Regions from separate parts of the Sphingobium cloacae genome, predicted to be linked through region 3. Evidence: predicted binding sites of a transcription regulator. Region 3 holds the regulator's gene; each other region holds the start of a gene.
The links. Region 3 encodes LexA, which represses DNA repair genes until DNA is damaged. Its sites were predicted from a motif close to GTTCCNCNCTTGTTCT; they were not measured.
Positions count from the first base shown of each region.

Region 1: the regulator LexA is predicted to act here: its motif matches at 1,771-1,786, upstream of uvrA (excinuclease ABC subunit UvrA).
Region 2: the regulator LexA is predicted to act here: its motif matches at 1,596-1,611, upstream of SCLO_RS04315 (ATP-dependent helicase).
Region 4: the regulator LexA is predicted to act here: its motif matches at 1,014-1,029, upstream of tcmP (three-Cys-motif partner protein TcmP).

Region 1 is NZ_AP017655.1:3,631,640-3,634,848, forward strand. Features, by position in the region: gene uvrA (excinuclease ABC subunit UvrA) at 1-1,759, opposite strand, end outside; gene SCLO_RS17840 (septal ring lytic transglycosylase RlpA family protein) at 1,895-2,467, shown strand; gene SCLO_RS17845 (UrcA family protein) at 3,106-3,209, shown strand, end outside.
Region 2 is NZ_AP017655.1:882,467-885,675, reverse strand. Features, by position in the region: gene SCLO_RS04315 (ATP-dependent helicase) at 1-1,526, opposite strand, end outside; gene SCLO_RS04310 (GFA family protein) at 1,630-2,025, shown strand; gene SCLO_RS04305 (Fe-S oxidoreductase) at 2,159-2,575, shown strand; gene rsmD (16S rRNA (guanine(966)-N(2))-methyltransferase RsmD) at 2,620-3,180, opposite strand.
Region 3 is NZ_AP017655.1:1,308,510-1,311,718, forward strand. Features, by position in the region: gene SCLO_RS06365 (molybdopterin molybdotransferase MoeA) at 1-974, shown strand, start outside; gene SCLO_RS23275 (hypothetical protein) at 1,020-1,157, opposite strand; gene lexA (transcriptional repressor LexA) at 1,310-1,981, shown strand; gene SCLO_RS06375 (ComEC/Rec2 family competence protein) at 1,978-3,209, opposite strand, start outside.
Region 4 is NZ_AP017655.1:3,048,961-3,052,169, forward strand. Features, by position in the region: gene SCLO_RS14905 (response regulator) at 1-525, shown strand, start outside; gene tcmP (three-Cys-motif partner protein TcmP) at 1,063-1,467, shown strand; gene SCLO_RS14915 (IS630 family transposase) at 1,469-2,539, opposite strand; partial or broken gene SCLO_RS14920 (IS5 family transposase) at 2,704-3,209, shown strand, end outside.

The sequences.
Region 1 (3,209 bases), 1.4 Mb from region 3:
GACCCATGTCGACGATATAGTCCGCGGCGCGGATCGCATCTTCGTCATGCTCCACGACGATGACGGTGTTGCCCAGGTCGCGCAGGCGCTTGAGCGTGATGAGCAGGCGGTCATTGTCGCGCTGGTGCAGGCCGATGCTGGGTTCGTCGAGGACGTAGAGCACCCCTGAAAGACCGCTGCCGATCTGGCTGGCAAGGCGGATGCGCTGGGACTCGCCGCCCGACAACGTGCCGCTGGTACGGTCGAGATTGAGATAATCGAGGCCGACATTGTTGAGGAAACCGAGGCGCTCGACGATCTCCTTGAGTATCGCCTTGGCGATCTGGTTCTGCTGATCGTTGAGCTTTTCTGGGAGAGTCGAGAAGAAAGCGAGCGCGTCCACCACGGAGCGTCGGGTTGAAAGCGATATGTCCTCGCCCGCGATCTTGACCGCGAGCGCTTCGGGCTTGAGGCGTGCGCCATCGCACGTCTCGCAGGGCATGGCTGTCTGATATTTGCTGAGTTCCTCGCGCATCCATGCGGATTCGGTCTGGAGCAGGCGGCGGTTGAGGTTGCCGATCACGCCTTCGAAGGGCTTTCGGACTTCATAGCTTTTCTTGCCGTCCTGGAAGCGAAGGGTGACAGGCTTGCCCCCGGTGCCGTGGAGGATGATGAGTTTCACCTCGCCGGGCAAATCCTGCCAGGGCGTGTCGAGGGAGAAGCCGAATTCCTTCGCCAGGCTGCCGAGCACCTGCATGTAATAGGGGCTGGGCGGATTGGATTTGGCCCAGGGAACGACCGCCCCTTTCTTCAGGGAAAGGGCTTCATTGGGGACGACCAGTTCGGGGTCGAATTCCTGCCGTTCGCCCAAGCCGTCGCAAGCGGGGCAGGCGCCCTGCGGCGCGTTGAAGGAGAAGAGGCGGGGTTCGATTTCGGGGATCGTGAAGCCGCTCACCGGACAGGCGAATTTTTCGGAGAAGACGATGCGGTTGGCGGGAATCCCGCTGTTCTTCATCTTGCCGGAGGACTGGGTTTCGTCCTCGCGACCGGGGACGATGCCGTCCGCCAGATCGACATAGGCTAGGCCATCCGCCAGTTTCAGCGCGGTTTCGAAGCTGTCGGCGAGGCGCGTGGACATGTCGGGCGCGACGGCGAGGCGGTCGACCACGACTTCGATGTCATGCTTGTATTTCTTGTCGAGGGCAGGCGCTTCCTCGATCGCGTAGAGTTCGCCGTCGATGCGGACGCGGGTAAAGCCGGCCTTCTGCCATTCCGCCAGTTCCTTGCGATATTCGCCCTTGCGGCCGCGCACGACCGGGGCGAGCAGGTAGAAGCGCGTGCCTTCAGGCAACTGCATCACGCGGTCGACCATCTGGCTCACCGTCTGCGCGGCGATGGGCAGGCCGGTCGCGGGCGAATAGGGAATGCCGACACGCGCCCAGAGCAGGCGCATATAGTCGTAGATTTCCGTGACCGTCGCGACCGTCGAGCGCGGATTGCGGCTGGTTGTCTTCTGTTCGATGGAGATGGCGGGGGAGAGACCCTCTATATGCTCCACATCGGGCTTCTGCATCATCTCCAGGAACTGCCGAGCATAGGCGGAGAGCGATTCCACATAGCGCCGCTGACCCTCGGCATAGATGGTGTCGAAGGCGAGGGAGGACTTGCCTGAACCCGACAGGCCGGTAATGACCACCAGCGCGTCGCGGGGCAGGTCGACATCCACGCCCTTGAGGTTGTGCTCGCGCGCGCCGCGCACGGAAATATGCGTGAGACTCATGGGGGCCGCTTGTTCCAGATTTGTTCTGTTCGGGCAAGTGCGTGTTTCGCATTCGTACGCTTAGATAGGATCGTCGTTGCGAAAGGAAAAGGCGTGGGGTTCCATACTGCGTCACTCCGCATTAGGGTTCGCGCCATGAGCGGTGGAAAGGCGAAGGGGGTACGAGGTGGCGTGCTGGCGGCGACGGTGCTGCTGGCGGCCTGTGGCGGGGGCGTGAAATATCGACCGGTGAGCGACGTGCCGGTGAAGATCGGAAAGCCGTACAGCGTGCGTGGCGTGACCTATGTGCCGGCGGCCGATCCGACCTACGACTATCTGGGTTATGCGAGCTGGTACGGGAGCGAATCGGGTAATCAGACGGCCAATGGCGAACGATTCCGGCCCAAGGCGGTGACCGCTGCGCACACCACTCTGCCGCTGCCGAGCTATGTCGAGGTGACTTCGCTCGATACGGGGCGCACGATCTTGGTGCGGATAAATGACCGTGGGCCATTTTCCGGAAGAGGCAGGATTATTGACCTTTCCAAAGGGGCGGCGCAGCAACTGGGTATGCATCTTAAAGGCGTGGCTCCGGTACGGGTCCGCATAGCCAACCCATCGGAAAAAGACCGGAAAAGGCTGCGCGAAGGCCAGGAGGCGGCGGAAAGACCGCGTGTTCCGGAATCCGTGCTGGCGAAATGGCGGGCCCAATTGGCTGCGGAAAAATAGGTAAATATAGCTGTCATTATTTCCAAAATGAGACGGAAATCGCATTGACGTTACGGAAACGTAGCTATATTGATGCCCACCGCCAGATGTCGCTTGTGGCCGCAGGAAGGTCGTTTGTCCCGTGGGGATGCTGCCCGGCCGAAATTGACGACGGATCGTCGAACAGCGCCTGATATATGGCGTTTCTCGATTATCATTGGCAAATCGAAGAGGGTTTCCCTCTGTTCAGAGACGGTTAACGCGCAAGCGTGTCGTCTATTGAGTGACAGTTTCAAATCCTGGAGTGCCCGACAGCATCCTGGATACGCCCCCGGCCTTCCCTTGCGCCGGGGGCGTTTTCTATTCGCACAAGTCATTTCGATTCGCGGTTTCCGCTACGGAAACGTCGCTTGTCGATACGGGCATGTCGTTCGTCATGCCTTTGGTCGGGCCTTATGGGCTCTTTGTCGACACGGCCGCTGTTGGACGATGCAGCGCGCAGTCCACCGAACGCCGCGGGTATCGCTTCGGGCCTCTCGATAAAAGGGAAGGGTAACGGCGGCGAGCCTTCCTAATTCGGCCCTGCCTCCGTTTTCATACCGGATTTCTCCTCTTTCCCCGAGGAGGTCCGGCAAGACAATAGTTGAGGAGACCTTGCCATGTTCGCCCCATTCAAGACCCTTTCCATCGCCGTCTTTGCTGCTGCTTCCATCATCGCCACCAGCGCGAGCGCGGAAACATTCATTTCCAATGGCCGCACCTT
Region 2 (3,209 bases), 430 kb from region 3:
GTGCGATCCGCCTGAAGCATGGCGGTATAGCCGCTTTCGTCGAGGATCTGCCGGGCCAGTTCGGCATGGGGCAATTGCGCCGCCCGGTCGCGCCAGCGCGCCAGGTCGCCGATGAACGCGCCCAGCGACCGCCGCGCCTGCGGCGTCAGTTCGTCGGTATCCAATATGCGCGCGGCGGCGAGCGCCAGGGGAATGCCCTCCGCCCGCGCCAGTCGATGCAGCTTTTCGACGGCCTTGTCGCCAAGGCCGCGCTTGGGCACGTTGACGATCCGCTCGAACGCCAGGTCGTCGGCGGGCTGGTTCACCAGCCGCAGATAGGCCAGCGCATCGCGGATTTCGGCGCGCTCATAGAAGCGGAAACCGCCGACGATGCGATAGGGCAGGCCGATCTGGATGAAGCGGTCCTCGAACTCGCGGGTCTGGTGCTGCGCGCGCACGAGGATGGCCACCTCGTCCAGCGACCCGCCGCCGCGTTCGATCCCCTCGATCTCGTCCCCGACCCGGCGTGCTTCCTCCGGCCCGTCCCACACGCCGATGACGCGGACCTTCTCGCCCGCGTCGATGTCGGTCCAGAGCGTCTTGCCGAGCCGGTTGCCATTCTCCGCGATCACGCCGGAAGCCGCGCCCAGGATATGCGGCGTCGATCGGTAATTCTGTTCCAGCCGCACGATCTTCGCGCCCGGAAAATCCTTTTCGAAGCGCAGGATATTGGCGACCTCCGCCCCGCGCCATGAATAAATGGACTGGTCGTCATCGCCCACGCAGCAGATGTTCTTGCGGTTCTGGGCCAGCAGGCGGAGCCAGAGATACTGGCTGCTGTTGGTGTCCTGATATTCGTCCACCATGATATAGCGGAAACGCTGCTGATAGTTTTCCAGCACGTCGCGATGCCGCTTGAGGATCGTCAGCACGTGCAGCAGCAGGTCGCCGAAGTCGCAGGCGTTCACCTCGCGCAATCGGGCCTGATAGGCGGCGTAGAGCTTTTGCCCGCGCCCATGCGCATAGGCTTCGCTTTCCCCCGCGCCGATCTCCTCGGGCGTCAGGCCCTTGTTCTTCCACTGGTCGATCAGGCCGCCCAACTGGCGCGCGGGCCATCGCTTTTCGTCGATGCCCTCCGCCTGGATGAGCTGCTTCATCAGGCGAAGCTGGTCGTCGGTGTCGAGGATGGTGAAATTGGATTGCAGGCCCACCAGTTCCGCATGGCGGCGCAGCATCTTCGCGGCGATGGCGTGGAAGGTGCCGAGCCATGGCATCCCTTCGACCGCCGGGCCGATCATGCGCCCGACGCGCTCGCGCATTTCCCGCGCCGCCTTGTTGGTGAAGGTGACGGCGAGGATTTCCGAAGGATAGGCCCGCCGCGTGGCGATGAGATGGGCGAGCCGTGCCGTCAGCGCCGCCGTCTTCCCCGTGCCCGCGCCGGCGAGGACGAGGACCGGCCCTTCCGTCGTCAGCACGGCCTCCCGCTGGGGGGCGTTCAGGCCCAGAAGATAGGGCGGATCGGAAGGGGAGGGCGCGACGGTCGTCATGAGCGAACAACTAGGATGGGCGGGATGGCGGAACAAGAGGCGGGGCCTTGCGGAAGGAAGGCGAGTATGAGAACAAAAAGAGAATCATGCAAGGAGAAACACCATGGCCACCGGTGGTTGCCAGTGCGGCGACATTCGTTACGAAGTCCGGGGCGAGCCCGCGCACAGCGCGCTTTGCCATTGCACCGATTGCAGAAGGAGCAGCGGTGCGCCGATGATGGGCTGGACCCTGTTCGCCGAAACGGACGTGACCGTCAGCGGCCATCCGGTGCGATACCGGTCATCCGAGGACGCGACGCGGCATTTTTGCGGACGGTGCGGGACGGGACTATTCTATACCAATCCGGCGATCTTCCCCGACTTCATCGATATCCAGACCGCGACGCTGGACGATCCGTCGCTCTTTCCGCCCAGCGCGCATATCCAATATGCGGAGGCGGTGGCATGGATGGGCGCCGCCCATGATCTTCCCAGGTTCGAACGCTTTCCGGAAGGCTGAGCGTCCCGCTCATCTGACGGCGCAATAGCAACGGTTCGTCGCCGGCACAGGAACGGCAGCGGTCGGATTCCGGTTCTTTCACGGCCCCGTGCGGCAGAACGGGGCAAGAGAGAATAATGAAAGGAATATCCCGATGAGATCGATCATGCTGGCGGGTGCCGCCATGATGTGCTTCGCGAGCGCCATGCCCGCAGCGACCTTCGCGCAGGATATGCCGGCGACCAATGCGCCGCCGGCAGGCGCCGAAGCGCCCCCGCCGTCCGCGGACCCGTCAGCCGGTCAGGTGCCGGGGCAGGCCGATCCCAATGCCGGGCAGCCCACCGGTTCGGTCCCTCCCTCTACCGATATGCAGCCCGCGCCGCCCAATGCGCCCGCCGATCCGTCCGCGCCGACCGGCTCGGCCTCCAATCCCGTGACGATGGGGGGCAATATGACGCCGCCTCCCACCGAAGCGAAGGATTATCCCGTTTGCAGCAAGACGGTGCAGGATAGCTGCATCAACCCCAGCGAGGCGCGGAAAGCGAAGAAGGCCAACCGCAAGCCCCGCTGAGGAAAGCCACTACGCCATATTGCATAAGGCGGCCATGGGTCGCCTTATGCTCTTTCCGTCCGCTTATCATCATCCGGGCGCAGGATCGTCAGGCGCGCCTTGCCCACGTCGCGCGTCGTGTCGATGACGAAGCCCTTCACCTCCACATCTTCACGCCGGTCCGTTTCGATGCTGACCCAACTGGCGGGGCCGGTCCAGCCCAGTCGGCTGAGCTTGTCGAGCGCCACCGCGCCCGCGCCGGTCTGGTAGGGCGGGTCCATGAAGATGAGGTCCAGCGGCCTGCTGGCCGGACCGAGCGAAAGGACGCTGCTTGGGCGGATGTCGGCTCTTACGCCCAGACGCTCGCCATTGGCGCGGATCGCATCGATCGCCGTCCGGTCCTGTTCCACGAAGAGGCAGCTTGCCGCCCCGCGCGACAGCGCCTCGAAACCCAGCGCCCCCGACCCCGCGAAGAAATCCCCGACCGCCAGCCCCTCGAAGGAGCCAAGGCGGCTCAGCAGCATCGAGAAAAGCGTTTCGCGCGTACGATCCGCCGTGGGGCGGGTGGCATCGCCCTTGGGGGCGGTGAGGGGGCGGCCGCGCCATTGGCCTGCGATGATTCTCATGGCTGGGTTCCGGTTTTCTGCTGGCAAGG
Region 3 (3,209 bases):
ATATCAGCAGCGCGGGCGGCGCCCTGCCTGCCCCGCTTGCCAGGGGGACCGCCTGTCGCATCTTCACCGGCGCGCCGGTGCCCGTCGGGGCCGACGCCATCCTCATTCAGGAGCATGCCGCGCTGACCGGGGATACCCTGCGCGGCGAGGACAAGCCGCTGACACAGGGCCAGCATGTCCGTCCCGCAGCATCGGATTTTCGCGCTGGCGAAACATTGCTGGCCGCCGGCTCGCAATTGAACGCCGCCAGGATCGCCCTCGCCGTCCTGGCCGGCCATGGGGTCCTGCCGGTCAGGAGGCGCCCGATCGTCGCCCTGCTTTCGACGGGCAATGAGCTTGTCGCCCCTGGCGCGCCCACGCCTCCGGGCCGCTTGCCTTCCTCCAACGCGCCTATGCTCGCGGCGATGCTCGCCGCCGTGCCTTGCGACATCATCGACCTGGGCATCGTGCCCGACGATCTGCCGGCCCTGACGCAGGCATTCATCAAGGCGGGCGAAGCTGACATCATCGTGTCGACGGGCGGGGCCTCGGTCGGCGATCACGATCTGGTGCGCGCGGCCTTCACCGAAGCGGGCGGTTCGCTGGATTTCTGGAAGATCCGGATGCGGCCCGGCAAGCCGCTGATGGCAGGAAAGCTCGGTGATTCAGTCTTTCTCGGTCTTCCGGGCAATCCGGTTTCGGCCCATGTCACCGCCATGCTTTTCCTGTTGCCGTTGGTCCGTCATATGGGCGGCGCGGCTTCTCCTCTTCCCGCGATCACCAATGCCCAGCTCGCTATTCCCCTGCCCGGCACGGGAGAACGGGACGATTATCTGCGCGCCTTTCACGGGGAGGATGGAATCGTTTCCGTCACGTCGCAGGACAGCGCGGCCGTGGCGGCGATGGCGCAAGCCGATTGCCTGATATGGCGCCCCGCGCATTCCGGTGCGGCGGGCGCAGGCGACATCGTCAAGATCCTGCCCTTTCCCCTATAGAAAAAGGGGCCGCGCAGCGACCCCCTTTCCCGTCTTCGGCTTGCTTCAGCGCTGCTGCTTGCCAGGATTGGAATCCTTGCGGCGTTCCTCACCCATCTGGCCCTGCTTGTTTTCCTGCTGCTGCTGGCGGCCGTCCTGCTGGTCGCGGCGCTGTTGCTTGTCCTGATCGTTCTGGTTGGGCATGTCACTCTCCTCGCCTCTTCACTTGAGAGGCAGGGCTTCAACGACCCGCATCGCCCGCCGTTCCACTCCATTGCGACCAACGGTTAGACGCTTGACTTACCCCTTTCCGTTTCCTATGCGTTCTCCATCCGTTCCACAGAAGGATCGCAGGCATGTTGACGCCCAAACAGCAACAGTTGCTCAGCTTCATCCAGACCCGCCTGGAAGGGCGGGGCGTATCCCCTTCTTTCGAGGAAATGAAGGATGCGCTCGACCTGCGATCCAAATCGGGTATCCACCGCCTGATCAACGCGCTGGAGGAACGCGGCTTCATCCGGCGCCTGCCGAACCGCGCGCGCGCGCTGGAAGTGTTGAAGCTGCCCGAAGCCATGCACCGTTTGCCCAAGGACGCCCCCACCGCCAAGCCGCGAGCGCCTGCCAGCCTGCCCATCGCCGCCAACGACATCGTTGAAATCCCGTTGCATGGCAGGATCGCGGCGGGCGTCCCCATCGAAGCGCTGGAGGGGCATAACATGCTGTCCGTTCCGGCGGCGTTGCTGGGCGCAGGCGATCATTATGCGCTGGAAGTGGCGGGCGATTCCATGGTCGACGCAGGGATTCTGGACGGCGATTTCGCGCTGATCCAGAAAACGGATGTGGCGCGGGAGGGACAGATCGTGGTCGCCCTCATCGACGATAGCGAAGCCACGCTCAAATATTTCCGGCGAGACGGCCAGAGAGTGAGGCTGGACCCCGCCAACAGCGCCTATGAGCCGCAATTATATGATCCCCATCAGGTCCGCATCCAGGGCAAGCTGGCAGGATTGCTGCGCCGATATAATTAAGGCGCGGCATCCGAACCGGAAGCCTTGGATGGGGCGTGGCCACCCCGGCCGGGTCCGGTTCGACGCGGCATCCATGGATGAGCGTCATCCGGGCGATGGACGGTCCGGACCGTGCCCTTCTCCAGATTGATGGAGAGCCCACCTGTCATCGCCAGCAGGGGCCGATCCGCTTTCAGCCATGCCGGCTGACACCATCGCGGCAAGCGGCGATCGCTGATCACGATGTCGGCCCATCGGCAGTCGCGCCTGAAAGCGCCCCTCTCGACCAGCATGTCGCTACGGGTCACGAGCAACCGCCAGCGACGGCCTCCCCGGTCCAGTTGAACGGAGCAAAGATCGTCCGAGCAACGCGCCTGCGGCAAGTCCGCCAGCGCTTCCAGCACGCCGCCATATCCCGCGCTTTCGGCCATCGCGTCGCGCACATAATCGCCGGCCCGATCCCGCAGCAGGGCCATGCCTTGATCCGTGCGCAAGGCGACGTGGCGGCCATCTCCCGTGACCAATATATCGGGTGCGGGATTGAGAAGGATGGCGACGAACCCGATCGTCGCCGGGACAAGTCCCAGCCAGCGCCATCCACTCCGCCAGAGCAGGCACCACAACCCGCCCATCACCATCATCCCGAAGATCCAGCCCGGCAGCGCGGGTCCCAAAGCCACCGCCATCGGACTTGAACCGACGCCATGGGCAATGAACAGCAACAGGTCCAACGCCTTCCCGGTCGCCCACCATGCCGGTGCCCCCAGGCCCGCCAGATCGAGCAGCAGCGCCAGCGCTTCCAACGGCATGACCACGAAGGTAGTCAGCGGGATCGCGATGATATTGGCGAATGCGCCCAACATGCCCGCCTTGTGGAAATGGAAGAAAGCGATCGGCGCCAGCACCAGTTCGACCGCGAAGCCCGTGAGCAGCAGGACGGTCACGGCCCGCCCGGTCTTTCGCCACGGATTTTCATCGCGCGCCGCGGCGAAAGCGCGAAAGCGCGGATGCTCGGACAGGGCGATGATCGCGACCACCGCGGCGAAGCTCATCTGGAAACTCGGCCCGATCAAGGCTTCGGGCCACAGGCACAGGACGATCAACGCCCCCGTCGCCACCAGACGCAATGTGATCGCGTCCCGCCCCAATGCCAGCCCGCCCAGCACCAGCAACGCGGCGACGCAGGACCGCACGGTGGGAACTTCCGCTCCGGTCAGCAGCGTATAGCCGATCCCCGCCAATGCGCCGC
Region 4 (3,209 bases), 1.7 Mb from region 3:
GACGGGCTGGAATTGATCCAGCCGATGCGAAGCCGGTCGAGCGCGACGCTGATTGTCGTTTCGGCGCGGGAGGACACGACGGAGAAGGTGGCCGCCCTCGATCTTGGCGCGGACGACTATCTGACCAAGCCGTTCGACACGGAGGAACTGCTGGCCCGCATCCGCACGGCCATGCGCCACCGCACTCCCGACCAGGAGACGGAGCGGGTGATCGAGACGGGCGACGTGCGGATCGACCTTGCGCATCGCCGGGTTGAACGCGCAGGCAAGGATATTCACCTAACGCCCAAGGAATATGGCGTGCTCGCCGAGTTGAGCCGGCGTCCCGATCGGGTCGTGAGTCATGCGCAGCTACTTCGCGCGGTTTGGGGAGCCGCGCAGGAGGATCGCGTCGATTATCTCCGCATTGCGGTGCGCGGCCTGCGTCAGAAGCTGGAAACTGACCCGTCCCGCCCGCGATTGATCGTCAATGAGTTGGCAGTTGGTTATCGGCTGCGTGTCCGATCCCCGGAAGAACGACCCTGACCTTCTTGCTTGCGAGGGTTTGGAATCGTCTCAATCCAGCCCCATAGGCACCAGCAAGTCCCACATAAAATGTGGGAACATATGTGGGGGTGTTTTTTTGAGATCACCCTTTTATCGTGGAAAATCAGCACGATAAAAGGGTTGACTGGTGCCCAGAAGAGGACGGACAAGTAATACTCAAGTATTTGAAATACTTGGTAGATATACATTTCGGAGATTGAAATGCCACTTGCCATGCCCCCAAATCAGATTTGCAGTAAAGATTTGGGTCTTTGGGCGGTGTTTCAGGCACATTCACCTTGTATCATTATGCCTCTTTGGCTTCAAGGTTGAATTGCATAATCTGCCATTCCGGGGTGATGGATTCGCGCTAATGCAGACCCCTAATAATCTGGAAAAAGGTGCCGTTATGGAAAACGGAACTGAACGCCGTCCGCCTCTGGCGTGACCGGCGTGCCCCCAACGCCGGGAGCATTCAAATTGCGCTCGTTCATTTTTTGTTCTATTGAGGAAACTCACACGCGGCGTTGAGGCAATATGAGCGCGCAAAAGTTTTTCGAAGAGCGAACCGATCAGTCTGAGGTCAAGGCTCGTATCGTAAGCAAATATTTTTCGACGTGGGCGCAGGTCGTTATGCCAACTGTTGCCAGATCAGGCGGCAAGATCGCTTATATGGATCTTTATGCAGGTCCAGGGCGCTATCGGGATGGAGCTGCCTCCACACCCTTGCTGGTTCTTCAGGCAGCGATTGATCATCCGCAAATGTCTCAGATGCTCACCGCTTATTTCAATGATGCTGATGGAAACAATACGTCCACGCTTCAAAATGAAGTCGGAAAACTGCCCGGGTTCGAAAAACTGCGTTACAAGCCCAATATAACCTGCGGTGAAGTGGACGACGATGCGGCCACGTATTTCAATGAAACTCGGCTAGTGCACTGACTCAGTCGGTTGGTACAGGCAGCCGCCTGAGTTTGGCGAGAATGGTCTCGGCCGGCTTGGTCCAGACGAAGGGCTTAGGGTCGGCGTTCTGCTTTCGGATGTAAGCGCTAATGGTGTCCTGGAGGTCGACGACGGAGGTGAAGACGCCGCGCCGGATGACCCTTCGGGTGAGCGCCGAGAAGAAGTTCTCGACGGCGTTGAGCCATGAGCCCGAGGTCGGGGTGAAATGGAACACCCAGCGTGGATGATCGGCGAGCCACTCCAGGACCTTCGGATGCTTGTGGGTGGCGTAGTTGTCGAGGACGGCGTGGATCACCTTGCCGGCAGGAACGGCGCGCTCGACGGCGTTGAGGAACTTGATGAACTCCTGGTGCCTGTGCTTGGGCATGCAGCGACCGACGACTGTGCCGTGGAGGACGTCGAGCGCGGCGAACAGGGTGGTCGTGCCATTGCGTTTGTAGTCGTGCGTCATTGTTCCGCATTTGCCCGGCTTCAACGGCAGACCGGGTTGGGTTCGGTCGAGGGCCTGGATCTGGCTCTTCTCGTCGATCGAGATGACGACGGCGTGAGCCGGCGGGGCCATGTAGAGACCGACGATGTCTTCGACCTTGGCGGCGAAGGCGGGGTCGCTCGATCTCTTGAAGGTTCGCAGACGGTGGGGTTGGAGGTGATGGACCTGCCAGATGCGCTGGACGGTTCGGAGCGAGACGCCGAAGGCTTTGGCCATTGCGCGGCCGGTCCAATGGGTCACGGCACCGGGCGGTTCGGAGCAGGTCAACGCAACGATCCGTGCGACGACGGGCGCGGCGATCGGCGCCGTACCGGGCTTGCGCGTCTTGTCGCGGAGAAGACCATCGACGCCTTCCTCAGCGAAGCGCTGTTGCCAGCGCCAGACCGCAGGTCGGCTGACGCCGGCGCGGCGGGCCACTTCGAGCACCGGCAAGCGGTCGCTGGAGAGCAGCACGATCCTGGCGCGCAGCACATGCTTGAGCGGGCAGTTGCGGTCGCCGACGATTTGTTCAAGCCGAGCACGGTCGGCGGCGTTCAAGAGGATGTTGACGGTCTGGGCCATGACGGGAGAGTCGCATGTCCTAGACGATTTGTGAATCTCCCGTCTGCGTCATTGCACTAGGTTTCGTGGACAAAGCTTGACTGGGGACTCGGTCGCTGATTCAAGGCTGGCTTTTGGAGGCAGCCTTGGGCGAGCGGATCGGCGTTACGGACGAAGAATGGGAAGTGATCGGGCCGCTGCTGCCGCCTGAGCACGGTCGTGGATGCCGCCCGGCGCAGGATAATCGCCCTTATTTCGAGGGCATGATGTGGATTGCGCGGACCGGCGCGCAATGGCGGCACCTGCCGGACGAGTATGGCAAGTGGAACAGCGTGTTCCGGCGCTATCGACGATGGGTCACGACCGGCGTGTTCGATGCCATGCTCGAGACGCTGGCCGAACTGGCGGGGCGCGACGCGGCCGCCGACATGATCGACAGCACGGTGGTCCGGGCACATCATTGTGCCGTCGGCATAAAAAGGGGACTCAGCAAACCGAGGCGCTTGGCCGATCGCGAGGCGGCTTCACGACGAAGCTCCACGCAAGGTGCGATGCCAGGGGCCTCCCCCTCGGCTTCGTGCTGACACCCGGACAGGCGCACGATGTGCAGGGCTTCGCCCCACTGTTCCGTATGATAACCGACCGGATCAAGGCCTTCCTGGCCGACCGGGGCTACGATGCCGATGCGATC